3 regions of the Paenibacillus sp. FSL L8-0663 genome follow, and region 1 is predicted to be linked to each of the others. Evidence: riboswitches for the same ligand, from Rfam matches in the RefSeq annotation. Region 1 holds a riboswitch; each other region holds the start of a gene.

Region 1 (3,846 bases):
AGAGAATATGTACGTTTAGCTCCATCATCTTCATTGATAATCATTTCATCGCGAACTTCTTTCCAGACGTTTATGAGCCTAACTTGGTAACCAGCATATTTTTAATAGGACAGGTACATAATAGTCGAGAGCACCACTAGGTACCACTGCACGAAAAGGGGGGATACATATGCCGTACAGGGGAGTGTTGCCATGCTTGGCACTGTTACTAGCATTTTCAAGTTTACCCGTTCACGCGGATGCGCCTCCCAAGATCGGAACGCCCCATCCCAAGGAAGCAGCTGTTGCTTCTTCTGTACATCTGAGTACAGATCGAGCTACTCCTACATTAGCAATGTTGCGTAAAAAACATGCGGACATTTTTAAAATGTGCGGCCCACACACCCGCCAAATTGCCTTAACCTTTGATGATGTGCCCGATTCTAGGTATACGCCGCAGGTTTTGGACGTATTACACGCCAACGGTATCAAAGCCACCTTTTTCATCGTCGGTCACCGTGCGGAAAAGCATCCGGGGATTATACGTCGTATTATCCGTGAAGGCCATGCTATAGGAAATCATTCCTATACTCATCCGGATTTTAGGAAGGCTACACCAGAACGCTTTCGCAACCAGATTACAAAAACAGAACGTATTTTACAAGCCAGCGCAGGTTTTCGCCCCAAGTTGATTCGTCCACCCTACGGTGAAATTACAGAGCCTCAAATAAAGTGGGCACGTCGTCATGGCTACATGATTGTCAACTGGAATGTAGACTCTCTCGACTGGAAGGGACTAAGTAAAACACAAATTCAGCGAAATGTGATTCCAGCTACAGGGCCTGGCTCTATTATTTTAATGCACGCTGGTGGAGGTCAAAGTTCCAACTTGCAAGGCACTATCCAAGCTTTGCCGGGTCTAATTCACTCTCTAAAAGCTAAGGGCTACAAATTTGTGACAGTCCCCCGGCTACTCCACACATCGGAACGAAAATAACAGTATGTTTATAATTGAGGTCCAAGCTAAAGCAACGTAAAAAGGCTGTCTTACCAGCAGAAGTATTCTGCTCGTCAAGACAGCCTTTTTACGGATAGGACCTGATAAGAGTCCGACCTAGATATATACGGATATAGGCGTTATGTTTACATAATATATATTATGTTTAATTAAACTGTATATACGTACAATGCTATTTATCAATAACGTACAGCTTCACATTTTGAAATCCAAAGTCGTTCACAAATGATTTGTTGCCTGGAATAAAGATATCAATCCGCTTTCCTGTAATGGCGCTGCCCTGATCGCGAGCGACAGCTACAAAAGAATGATCCGGCAAACCTGGATGGGAGTAGCCTGTAACCAGTACTTTCGTGCCCATCGGAATGACGTTAGGATCTACCGCAATTGTACCTAGTTTAAGCGGATTGCCGTAGTAGTCCACTGCGCCCCATTTACCATTCTCATCGGCTGCGGCAGAATACGCTGAAGCCTTAACGTCAACTATTTTGCTATAGTTGAATGTTTTACCCCAAGCTTCAATCGTTGGCGCCTCATTCGCTGCTGCTTTCTCCGTAAGAAGCTGCGGCTTCGATTCCGAAGCTGCCTTTACACTTTTTTCGCCAGGCACCTTAATTTGCAGACCTGCATATATATTGCTGGAGGCAATGTTTGGGTTAGCCTTTGTTAGCTCGTCTACCGATACTCCATAACGCTGAGCAAGCAAAAAGAAGGTATCGCCCTCTTTGGCAGTGTGAAGCGAGGCAGCATCCGCTATTCCAGCTGTCTGTGCCAACCCTGCAATAGCTGCGGCAAGCACCGCAATTTTCATCGTTTTACCAATATGTTTTAAATGTTTCAAAGATATGTACCTCCTCTTTTATGCCTGCGAAGTTAGCTGTCGGATTCGGACTCAGGAGAAGCCCTATGCTCGTGCAATTCACCCCTAGGCATATTCCTCATCGTCTTATGACGTATCGGAATGGCTGCCGTTGTTACGTCCCCCGCACTTCCCATAGTTTGGGCCAGCATTTCAGCGCTTGTCTAACCGCATGCTGTCCCGGTAAGTTTTGGCTTACTGCATAATATCACAATTTTGTAACCTTATCCGCATGAAAATGTTGGGAACCCTGAACATCATACTACACTCGTTACAATTTTGTCATCAAGAAATTTATATTTGTTACGAAAGTATGGGGAAATGGTGACAAAAAAAGAAAAGCCCTCCGTCAACGGAGAGCTCTTTTATGATTAGATCAGTACTTTCTTACAATACTTTGGCAAGAAAATCACGAGTGCGATCATGGCTTGGAGTGCCAAATACCTGGTCTGGTGCACCCTGCTCCACAATTTGACCGTTATCCATAAAGATAATTCGATCGCCTACCTCGCGGGCAAAGCCCATTTCATGCGTTACAATTACCATTGTCATACCGCCTTCGGCGAGCTTCTTCATTACATCCAGAACCTCTCCAACCATTTCAGGGTCCAATGCAGAAGTCGGCTCATCGAACAGCATTACGTGCGGCTGCATGGCCAAAGCACGCGCAATCGCAATACGTTGCTTCTGACCACCGGATAGCTGGTTCGGATAGGTATTCTTCTTATCCTCGAGCCCCACGGTACGCAGGAGTTCTAATGCAATTTTTTCCGCTTCCTTACCTGACTGTTTTCTAACCTGCGTCGGTGCAAGCGTCAGGTTCTGCAACACTGTTTTGTGTGGGAACAGATTAAAATGCTGGAACACCATCCCCATTTTTTCCCGGGTTACATTAATATTATGACCACGAGCTGTAATCGGCTCGCCCTCAAATAAAATCTCCCCATCCGTCGGCTGTTCTAACAGATTCATACAACGCAAAAACGTACTCTTCCCCGAACCGCTGGGACCGATGATAACGACAACTTCTCCTTTGGCGATATCTATATCAATGCCTTTTAAAATCTCATTCTTGCCGAACGATTTACGCAATTGTTTAACGGTGATCACTGGCTCTCAACTTCCTTTCCCATAAACCAAGCAGCTTAGACAAGCTGAATGTCATTACAAAATAAATAGCGGCTGTGATTATGAACGGACTTAATCCTTCATAGGTAATATTCTTAATGACCTGGGCTTGATACATAATATCCACCATACCAATAGTCGAAATAATGGAGGATTCTTTAATAATTGTAATAAACTCATTACCGATAGCAGGTAAAATAGATTTAAACGCTTGCGGCAAAATGACGTGACGCATAGCTTTGCCTCGTCCCATACCCAATGAGCGTGCAGCCTCCATCTGTCCACGGTCTACTGCCTGGATACCTGCACGGAAAATTTCAGCCAGATATGCCGAGCTATTCAGAGACAATGTGATTATACCGGACTGGAGTGGAGTAAAATTGACACCCAGCGTCAAAGCAATCCCGTAGTGAATGATCATGAGCTGCACCAGCATAGGTGTGCCACGCAGGATCTCCACATATGTGGTACCTAACCACTCAATGATGCGTATACCACTCATCCGCAGCAAGGATACGATCAGACCAATGATAAATCCAAACAGTACTCCGAGTGCAGACAGCAACAGAGTGTAACCAATACCCGTAGCGTAAAGACTGCGGTATTTCCAAAAAATATCTACGATGTTATTAGAAGAAACCTGTCGATCTGCCGAGAGTGCACTCGCTTCTGTAGAAAACTTTTCAATCGACCCGTCCGCTTTCAGGCGAGCCAACGTTTTATTTACAGAGGCAAGCAATTCTGCGTTCCCCTTACGTATACCTACAGCAGTTTCTGCTCCGGCATCCTCAGGTACCGCTTTGGCAAGTGTTACGGTCCCATCTAACGTGTAGCCTTTAGCAACCGTATCTTCGATCACAAC
Region 2 (3,846 bases), 2.9 Mb from region 1:
AGAAGATTGGGACAGGCTGGACCCGGCGGGACGTCAGGAAGTCAATGAAGCTTTGGCAGAAGACTTATTTTATGCACTGGGTACAGAGCCCACAATCACTGTAGGGAGTGGCGTTGTGATCTATGAGCCGGAGCAGCATCGTATCTATGTACTGATTGGGGACGAGGAGCTGACGTCAGTCCCTTTGATTTGAGGTCCGTCTTATGGATTTATCAACGGGGCCGTGGTAATATGTACACCAATATATCGTAGTTTTGGCCGTATTTAAGCGGTCGAAAGGCTTCCGTATAAACGGGGAGGAGTTCGTAACATGCCTTTTACACAAGAAGAGATTGAAGCACATCTGGAGAAACTGGAGGGCTGGGAGCTGGAGGAAGGACGTTGGATCGTTCGGAAATATAATTTTTCCAGTTTTATGAAAGGGATTGCATTCGTGGATGAAGTTGCCGCTATATCTGAAGCATTCAATCATCATCCATTTATTACGATTGATTACAAGACCGTGACTCTGCGTTTGACCTCTTGGGACGATGGCGGTATTATGGCCGTGGATATTAAGGAAGCCCAACAATATAATGAAGCTTTTGAAAAAATGCGTAGCAGTCATTGAGCTTGTAATGTTCTGTCGTATGATGATAAAAGCGCCTTCGCTATACAACATCGTGGTTGTATGCCGAAGGCGCTTTTATCATAGAACCTGGGTTGGGTGGTCTGGACGATATACCATACAATAAAACGGTTTTTTGCCATCGGGAGTCTGGCGTTCATAGGTATCTGTAAGCTCAAATCCAGCCGCCTTGTAGGCCCGAATAGCACGCCCATTCCAAGTGAGCACCTCTAGATCAATTTCATTCTTCGGGTTGCGTCGTTGGGCTTCCTCTGCAATGGCACGGACAAAATCTGATCCTTTGCCATGTCCGCATCTGTCAGGGTGCATTCCAAGACCTAGCCGGGTCACACCGATCATAGGAAAATATTGAGCAAATCCTGTCAGCTTGTTCTCTTCATCCAGTACGGCAACATATTGCTCTTGGCGAAGCGTGGGACTCCCAAATTCGACTTCAAGCGCCTTCATTTGTTCCCAGGGGAGCCAACCGTATATGTTATAAGGTGGATCATAGCGCCACTCACAGATTGCAGCCGCTTGATGCTCGTCCATCGGTACGATCCGATAGTTGGATATTGAGGCCGGCATGTGTTCCATCCTCCTTTTACAGGTGCTTCAATCATTAACAACAGATTGTAGACAAGTTGCAGGGGAATAGCAAGCGTGTTTATTTTATACCCAAGACGGGTATACATTCAATAAGAAGGAATTACTGCTCATATGCTCCCCCAGCGGTGACGGTAAAACCGACGATGTTCGCTAAAATTGAAACCTTTTGAGGTGTCAGTTCGTCAGTAAAGATAATCATTGCTGATGTTGTGGACATAAAAAGCCGCAATTCGATTCCGGCAGAATCAAATTGCGGCTAGAGTTAGCTTGCTGTGCGTTAGTTATTCTACGTTGTCGTCATCAGGAATATCTGAAGCTACAGAATGGTAAGCGTCTGTGCTCATAATTCTTTTTGCACCGACATAGCGGTTAGCGTAATAATTTTCGTTCAGTGAGCTAACTACTACACCACGTGAAGTCGAGGAGTGGGCAAATTTCCCTTCACCTACGAAGATACCTACATGGGAAATGCCTCTTCCTGTGGTGTTGAAGAACACCAGGTCCCCAGGCCTCATTTCATCGCGGGATACAGAAGATCCCATTTTGAATTGTGATCCAGATTGATGCGGAAGTTTAATTCCCAGTTTGTTGAATACATACATTGTGAAGCCGGAGCAATCGAATCCCTCGAGTGTAGTGCCTCCGCTTCTGTAGTTCGTTCCTTTGGCATCTTGGATGACCTGGTCCATCTTGGAGTCTGCAAATGCACTGCCGCCACCGAATGTAAAAGATGTAAAGGCAATGGCAAGACTCATAGCTGCGATCGTTAGCTTCTTCTTCAAAAAAAATATACCCCTTCCAATGCCTGCGAGGTTAGCTTAAGGATTCGGTAGAAGGTTCCCCTATGACCACTCTGTTGCGAGATCAATTCACCCAAACTGGTTCCCCCGCTTCCTAGGTGCCAGGAATTAGGCTTTACTTAAGATGTGCACCTTGGAGAGCAGTATTCACAATAACGATATTTTTGAGATAAAGGTTACAATAAAGATTACAAAGTTGTTACTATCAGTTCACTGCGATTATTGTAACAAAGTCGGCTGGCTTTGGCAAATGTTTCATTGCAAAAAGTTACAAAAAAAATCTGCTCCTAATGTCCCAGGAACAGATCTTGTTAACAGTATTCAGTTATGTGCCGTTTGCGCGGTTATGCATAAAGTTTTTTCGACAGACGGAAATGAAGTGATTAACATAAAGGAAGGGCTTAGCTTCTACTGGAGATATCGGTATGCCATAGTCTGTACTGCGAACTGATATGCCACAGCCTGACCAGACTAGTAACAAAATGATACGATTGTTGGAGAATGAGCGCGAGCATGCCAGTCCAAATCATTGCCACGGTGCCAAATAGACCGAAGACCAACAGCACACAAGCACCGAGCAAAAGGGATATACCGACAGCTGGGAGAAGCTGGCGAAAGAAGGCGAGCAGGGACGATAGTATGGCGTGACCACCGACAGTGCCTAGTTGCATATACAGGATGCACTGCCGAATGAACCATCCGTATGCCATCCATCCCATGGCATAGGGCAACAAGTGCAGCAGGTAAGAGGGAGATTGAAGCGTACCTGCTACAATAGGGTAGAGTCTCGGTACTACCCAAAAGGCGGGAATCAGCAGCAGTCCCAACTCGATGATGTAATACAACAGCGACGACATGCCATGGCGTTTCATACCTTTGAAAAAGGACAGGCTTTGCGGCTCAGTCGCATCGGTATGCAGGCTTTGATATATTCCGGCTCTAATGAAGGGAGTGATTAGTATGCGTAGTACAGTCGCCCCTAGTAGTATCCACAAATACACATGTACTTCCCGGCTGTCCATCAGAGCAATCTGGCTCTCCATCCAAAACAAGGTCTGTCCCAGCTCGTTTTGACCCTGATCAGGATAACGGAGCAATAGCGGGATAACGGCAGACTGCACCAGTCGATAGAGAAACACCCCCCACAGTAGTCGATACAGAAATAAAATGATAACGATATAGAATCGTATGCGCACCAGCGCCCAGCCCTCTTTTATAACAGTCCGCATCTATAGACACCTCACCATGACAGACTTCCAAGCAGTGTCTCCAACAGCTTGGTTACACTTATACTCCAACGGGTTTGTTGCTTTTCGTCCAATTCGGCTTTTAGGGTATTGTTAATATGCTTGTTCTCCAGTGCAATGGTATATAGGGGATCAAGGGTTACATAGGAAACGGGAGAAGTACTTTTGATCCGAAAAGTTGTGCTTTTGCCCGCACCGTCCCAAGCCTTGAATTTCGTGGTTCCATCCTTGAAGGTAAATTGGACAGGGATCTTGGGATAATCCGCCCCTTTTTTGCTGACCGTCACGACTGCTTCATATCCATTCTCCAGCTTGTGGTTTGTGATGTGATCCACTGAAAAGTCCGCCATCTGGCCGTCATATACATACTGTTCAAAATAGTGGCTCCATGAGCGTCCGGTGACTCTCTCCACGATACGTTGAAAATCCTGTGAGGACGGATGCTTAAATCGGTACGTCTGGACGTAGGTCCGCATAATGCGATCCATTTTTTTTATACCCACCTGACGTTCAATGCCCCGTAGTACCAGCTTGCCTCGAGAGTAGGCATTTTGCGCGTACTCAGCAGCCGAGCCGTACTTCC
Region 3 (3,846 bases), 1.4 Mb from region 1:
CTTCACCAATACCTGCCATCCAGGCCATAATCGGCAGTAGCCATGGATAAGCCATATTGTAAGGGGATTGCGTGGCATCTGTGGTGGAGAATGTATTAAATGTGCGCTCCAGTATAAAGAATAAAATGGATTGTACCCCGAGCAAAATAAAGGCCCACAAGTAGCCAACATACATACTGCGAAGCACATACAGCCCGTAGCCCGGCTCTTTCGCACGTGGCCATGCATTCAGTCCAACCTGACGCATAAGTCCGTCACCGCCGACCAAGGAGAAGTAGAGCGCTACAGCCATGACGAAGGTAACACCAATCTGGAAAACCATAAGAAATAGAAGCATGCCCTTACCGCCTGCTTCTGCTTGCAATAAAGGCAGCATGTTCATGGTCCCAGCTATACTAGCAATAAAGTATATAACGGATAGAACAATGCCGCGTACAAATGAAGTATGTCGTCGGGTGAGTGACGCATACACAATGGCAAGTACACCCAGCACAAAGCTAAATAGGGCATAACCCGCATAGGTCATCCAATTCGCCCAAAATGTTTGCTTTTCGATATAATCGGTATAGGATGACGGGGCCGAAAAGCTTTGAGTGAAGGAGCGAACATCACCGTCTTCAAAAGTAAAAGCCAGTGTAAGTACCGAGGCGCCAATTTTTTTATCGTCTACGGTATACTTTAATCCGCCTTCTTGTTCAGTGGTCGCGAGCTTCAAGTCCGACGGCTTAAAGCCAAAGCGCTTCACCCATACAGCGGCCGCCTGCTCCTTGGCTTCAAGCGTCATGCCGTCCTCAGCCACACGTACAAGCCTGTTACGTGCTTGTTCATCCGTAGAAATATCAGCCTGCGTGTAATTGGTGCTGGAGGTGATCCGTTTAAAACTAACGACCTTCCCAGTGGATAAATCTACATGAATTTGCAGCTTGCTCTTCGCTGAGGATTCAGGCAGATCGACCCGAAAGGTTTCGTAAGGGTAATTTTTCTTCCATGTACGGTCGTACTGTTGAAGCAGTTTTTCTCTAGATAAATAACCGTACAAATCTGTTTCGGCCTGATAGGTTACCAGAGGCTCCTCTGGCTGTGATTCAGTATATCCCAGCTCGGAGCGGGCGAAGTCCAATGCGTGTATGACCGCTTCTTGTTTGCTGATGACCTTTGCATTCATTACTGATTCTGGACTCGGATTGCTAAGCGAGGGAATAAGCAATTGAAAGATAAAAAAGCAAATCAGGCCAATCCCGCCCAGCAAGCCTAATTTTTTGAAGTTGGCCGTGAGCACGACCGGTTTCCCGATAGGATTCATGAGTTTCCTCCTTAATCTGTAAATAAGAACATCCATTAAAGATATCATACTGCACAGGTTCCCGCCAACAGACCAGCGATATTCATGAAAATAGAGTGAAAGCACTTTAAAGTTCCAATAAAATAAGATAAGCTGCGATTAAACGATGCCCATTCGCAAAATAAAGCCAATTTCACGTTTTTTCGACGAAATCGGTTTTGTGATCTGGATATAGAAGGATTATAATCTTGAGGCAATGCCTATAAAATACATAGGTAATGATATACAGTTGAGCCGAATTTCTATGGGAAAACGGGGGAACCATGTTACTGGGGTGAATTTTACAGCCGATCACTGGTGGATCGGAAGTGTAAATAGGGCATACTGTGCTGCCCGAATCCGTCAGCTAACCTCGTAGGCTATGAGCAGGAACCAAGTCAGGCACTCGGTTTTCCGGTGTCTTTTTTTGTGTGTATAAAAGTGTTTGGATTGGTTAGATAGACCGCTGCGGGTGCAGATTATTCTTCCGATTGCTGTTATCCCCGGATTTTTTGATTGTATACCCCCTTTAATGGTTAAAATCCGGAGATAAAGGCAAACGCTTCGCTTCTTCAGAACAATTCTGCCCCCTTCGCTACTGCCCGCCAATAGCACAGGGGACCGAGTAGTGCTTGACATGCATTCTTCCTGTATTCAGGGAATGCTAATTATAGTTAACTAAGGTTTGGAAAAATCAAAAAATTCAGGGGCAACGACGATCGGAAGATCAAATGGAACGCGTAGCAAGCTTACACCGTATTAAATCACTGTTTTTATAGTTTTAAGAATTAGGAGAGAAGTGATGAATAGATGAATCCCAATGCAAGCTGGCTCCGGCTTTCTCCACCGCAGATATTCGTTGCGGGCTTTGCCATTATCATTCTAATAGGTAGTTTATTGTTAATGCTGCCGATCTCCAATACAACAGGAAAGCCACTTGCGTTTGTAGACGCTTTGTTTACTGCCGCTTCCGCGACCTGTGTTACAGGGCTTGTCGTAAAGGATACGGGGACCTTTTTTACAACCTTTGGTCAAGTTGTTATCGTGGCGCTCATTCAGATCGGCGGTCTGGGCTTTATGACCATGGCTACCTTAATCGCGCTGGTGTTCAAACGTCGGATTTCCTTGCGGGAGCGACTCATTTTACAGGAAGCGATGAATCAGACCTCTGTCGAAGGAATTGTCGGATTGATCCGTAAGGTGCTGTTGTACTCGCTGGTCATTGAGGGCATATGTGCTGTAATATTTGCGATTCGCTGGTCGTTTGATATGCCTGTAGGCAGGGCGATTTATTTTGGGATTTGGCATGCCATCTCCATGTTTAACAATGCTGGTTTTGACTTATTCGGGCACTTTCGCAGCCTAACAGGTTATGTATATGATCCGATTGTTAATTTTACAGCCATGTTTTTGATTATTTCAGGCGGCATTGGTTTTGTAGTGATGTCGGACCTGGCAGAATATCGCAAGCGTAAGAGACTGTCCTTGCATACCAAGGTGGTACTCAGCATGACGGGCGCTCTGATTGTAGTCGGCACGCTCGTGATTTTTGTGTTTGAGTTTACGAATCCAAAGACTCTTGGCTCGCTTGATTGGGGTGGTAAACTGCTGGGATCTTTATTCCAGTCTGTTACTCCCCGTACCGCAGGTGCCAATACACTGGACATTGCAGGCTTGCGGCAGGCTACGCAGTTTTTTATCATCATACTCATGTTTATCGGGGCTTCTCCTGGCTCCACTGGAGGCGGGATTAAGACCACAACATTCGCGCTGCTCATTGGAGCAGTGATTTCGATGCTGCGGGGGCGGGAAGATATTGTGCTGTTCAGGTATCGACTTGCGCAGGGACGAATTTACAAGGCTTTGACCATTACACTGCTGGGGCTGCTGTTCGTGATCGGGGTGACGATGATTTTGTCAGCAACCGAAGATCATCATTTTCTGATGATCTTGTTCGAGACGGTGTCTGCGTTTGGTACGGTGGGGCTGTCGATGGGGCTTACACCTGATTTGACAGTCATAGGCAAGCTGGTGATTACCCTGACGATGTTTGCAGGTAGACTGGGGCCACTCACGCTAGCTTATGCACTGGGGCCGAAAAAGGGTAAAGAATTATATCGTCATCCGGAAGGTAAAATGATTATAGGATAAGGGAGTTTTCGAGTAGACATGAAAACGCAGCAGTTTGTAGTTATTGGCTTGGGGCGGTTTGGCTCAAGCCTAGCTTTGCAATTGGTGGATATGGGGTGCGAGGTGCTAGGCATTGACCGGAATGAGGATGTTGTGGACAGTATGAGTGAGATGTTGACACATACTGTCGTGGCGGACGCTACCGATGAAGACTCATTGCGATCACTGGGCATCCGTAATTTCGATTGCGGCATTGTTGCTATTGGTGATGACATCCAGGTAAGCATCCTGACCGCCATTTTGCTGAAGGAGCTGGGTGTGAAAAAGGTCGTAGCCAAAGCCATATCTGTGCTGCACGGGCGTGCGTTAGAAAAGCTCGGTGTGGATCGGATTAT

Evidence for each region. A riboswitch is a leader RNA that binds a small molecule or an ion and turns the genes downstream of it on or off. The one in region 1 is predicted to bind cyclic di-AMP.
Region 2: linked by a shared signal. The riboswitch ahead of MKY75_RS00540 (C40 family peptidase) and the one ahead of MKY75_RS13135 (3D domain-containing protein) in region 1 are both predicted to bind cyclic di-AMP.
Region 3: linked by a shared signal. The riboswitch ahead of MKY75_RS19905 (TrkH family potassium uptake protein) and the one ahead of MKY75_RS13135 (3D domain-containing protein) in region 1 are both predicted to bind cyclic di-AMP.

The regions. Positions count from the first base shown of each region.
Region 1 is NZ_JBBOYM010000001.1:3,072,806-3,076,651, forward strand. Features, by position in the region: gene MKY75_RS13130 (polysaccharide deacetylase family protein) at 170-976, shown strand; gene MKY75_RS13135 (3D domain-containing protein) at 1,170-1,838, opposite strand; cyclic di-AMP (ydaO/yuaA leader) riboswitch at 1,845-2,013, opposite strand; gene MKY75_RS13140 (amino acid ABC transporter ATP-binding protein) at 2,244-2,966, opposite strand; gene MKY75_RS13145 (ABC transporter substrate-binding protein/permease) at 2,953-3,846, opposite strand, start outside.
Region 2 is NZ_JBBOYM010000001.1:134,018-137,863, forward strand. Features, by position in the region: gene MKY75_RS00525 (hypothetical protein) at 1-193, shown strand, start outside; gene MKY75_RS00530 (4a-hydroxytetrahydrobiopterin dehydratase) at 311-610, shown strand; gene MKY75_RS00535 (GNAT family N-acetyltransferase) at 689-1,195, opposite strand; gene MKY75_RS00540 (C40 family peptidase) at 1,498-1,998, opposite strand; cyclic di-AMP (ydaO/yuaA leader) riboswitch at 2,004-2,141, opposite strand; gene MKY75_RS00545 (hypothetical protein) at 2,418-3,245, opposite strand; gene MKY75_RS00550 (M1 family metallopeptidase) at 3,257-3,846, opposite strand, start outside.
Region 3 is NZ_JBBOYM010000001.1:4,513,128-4,516,973, reverse strand. Features, by position in the region: gene MKY75_RS19910 (CPBP family intramembrane glutamic endopeptidase) at 1-1,303, opposite strand, end outside; cyclic di-AMP (ydaO/yuaA leader) riboswitch at 1,565-1,718, shown strand; gene MKY75_RS19905 (TrkH family potassium uptake protein) at 2,132-3,472, shown strand; gene MKY75_RS19900 (potassium channel family protein) at 3,491-3,846, shown strand, end outside.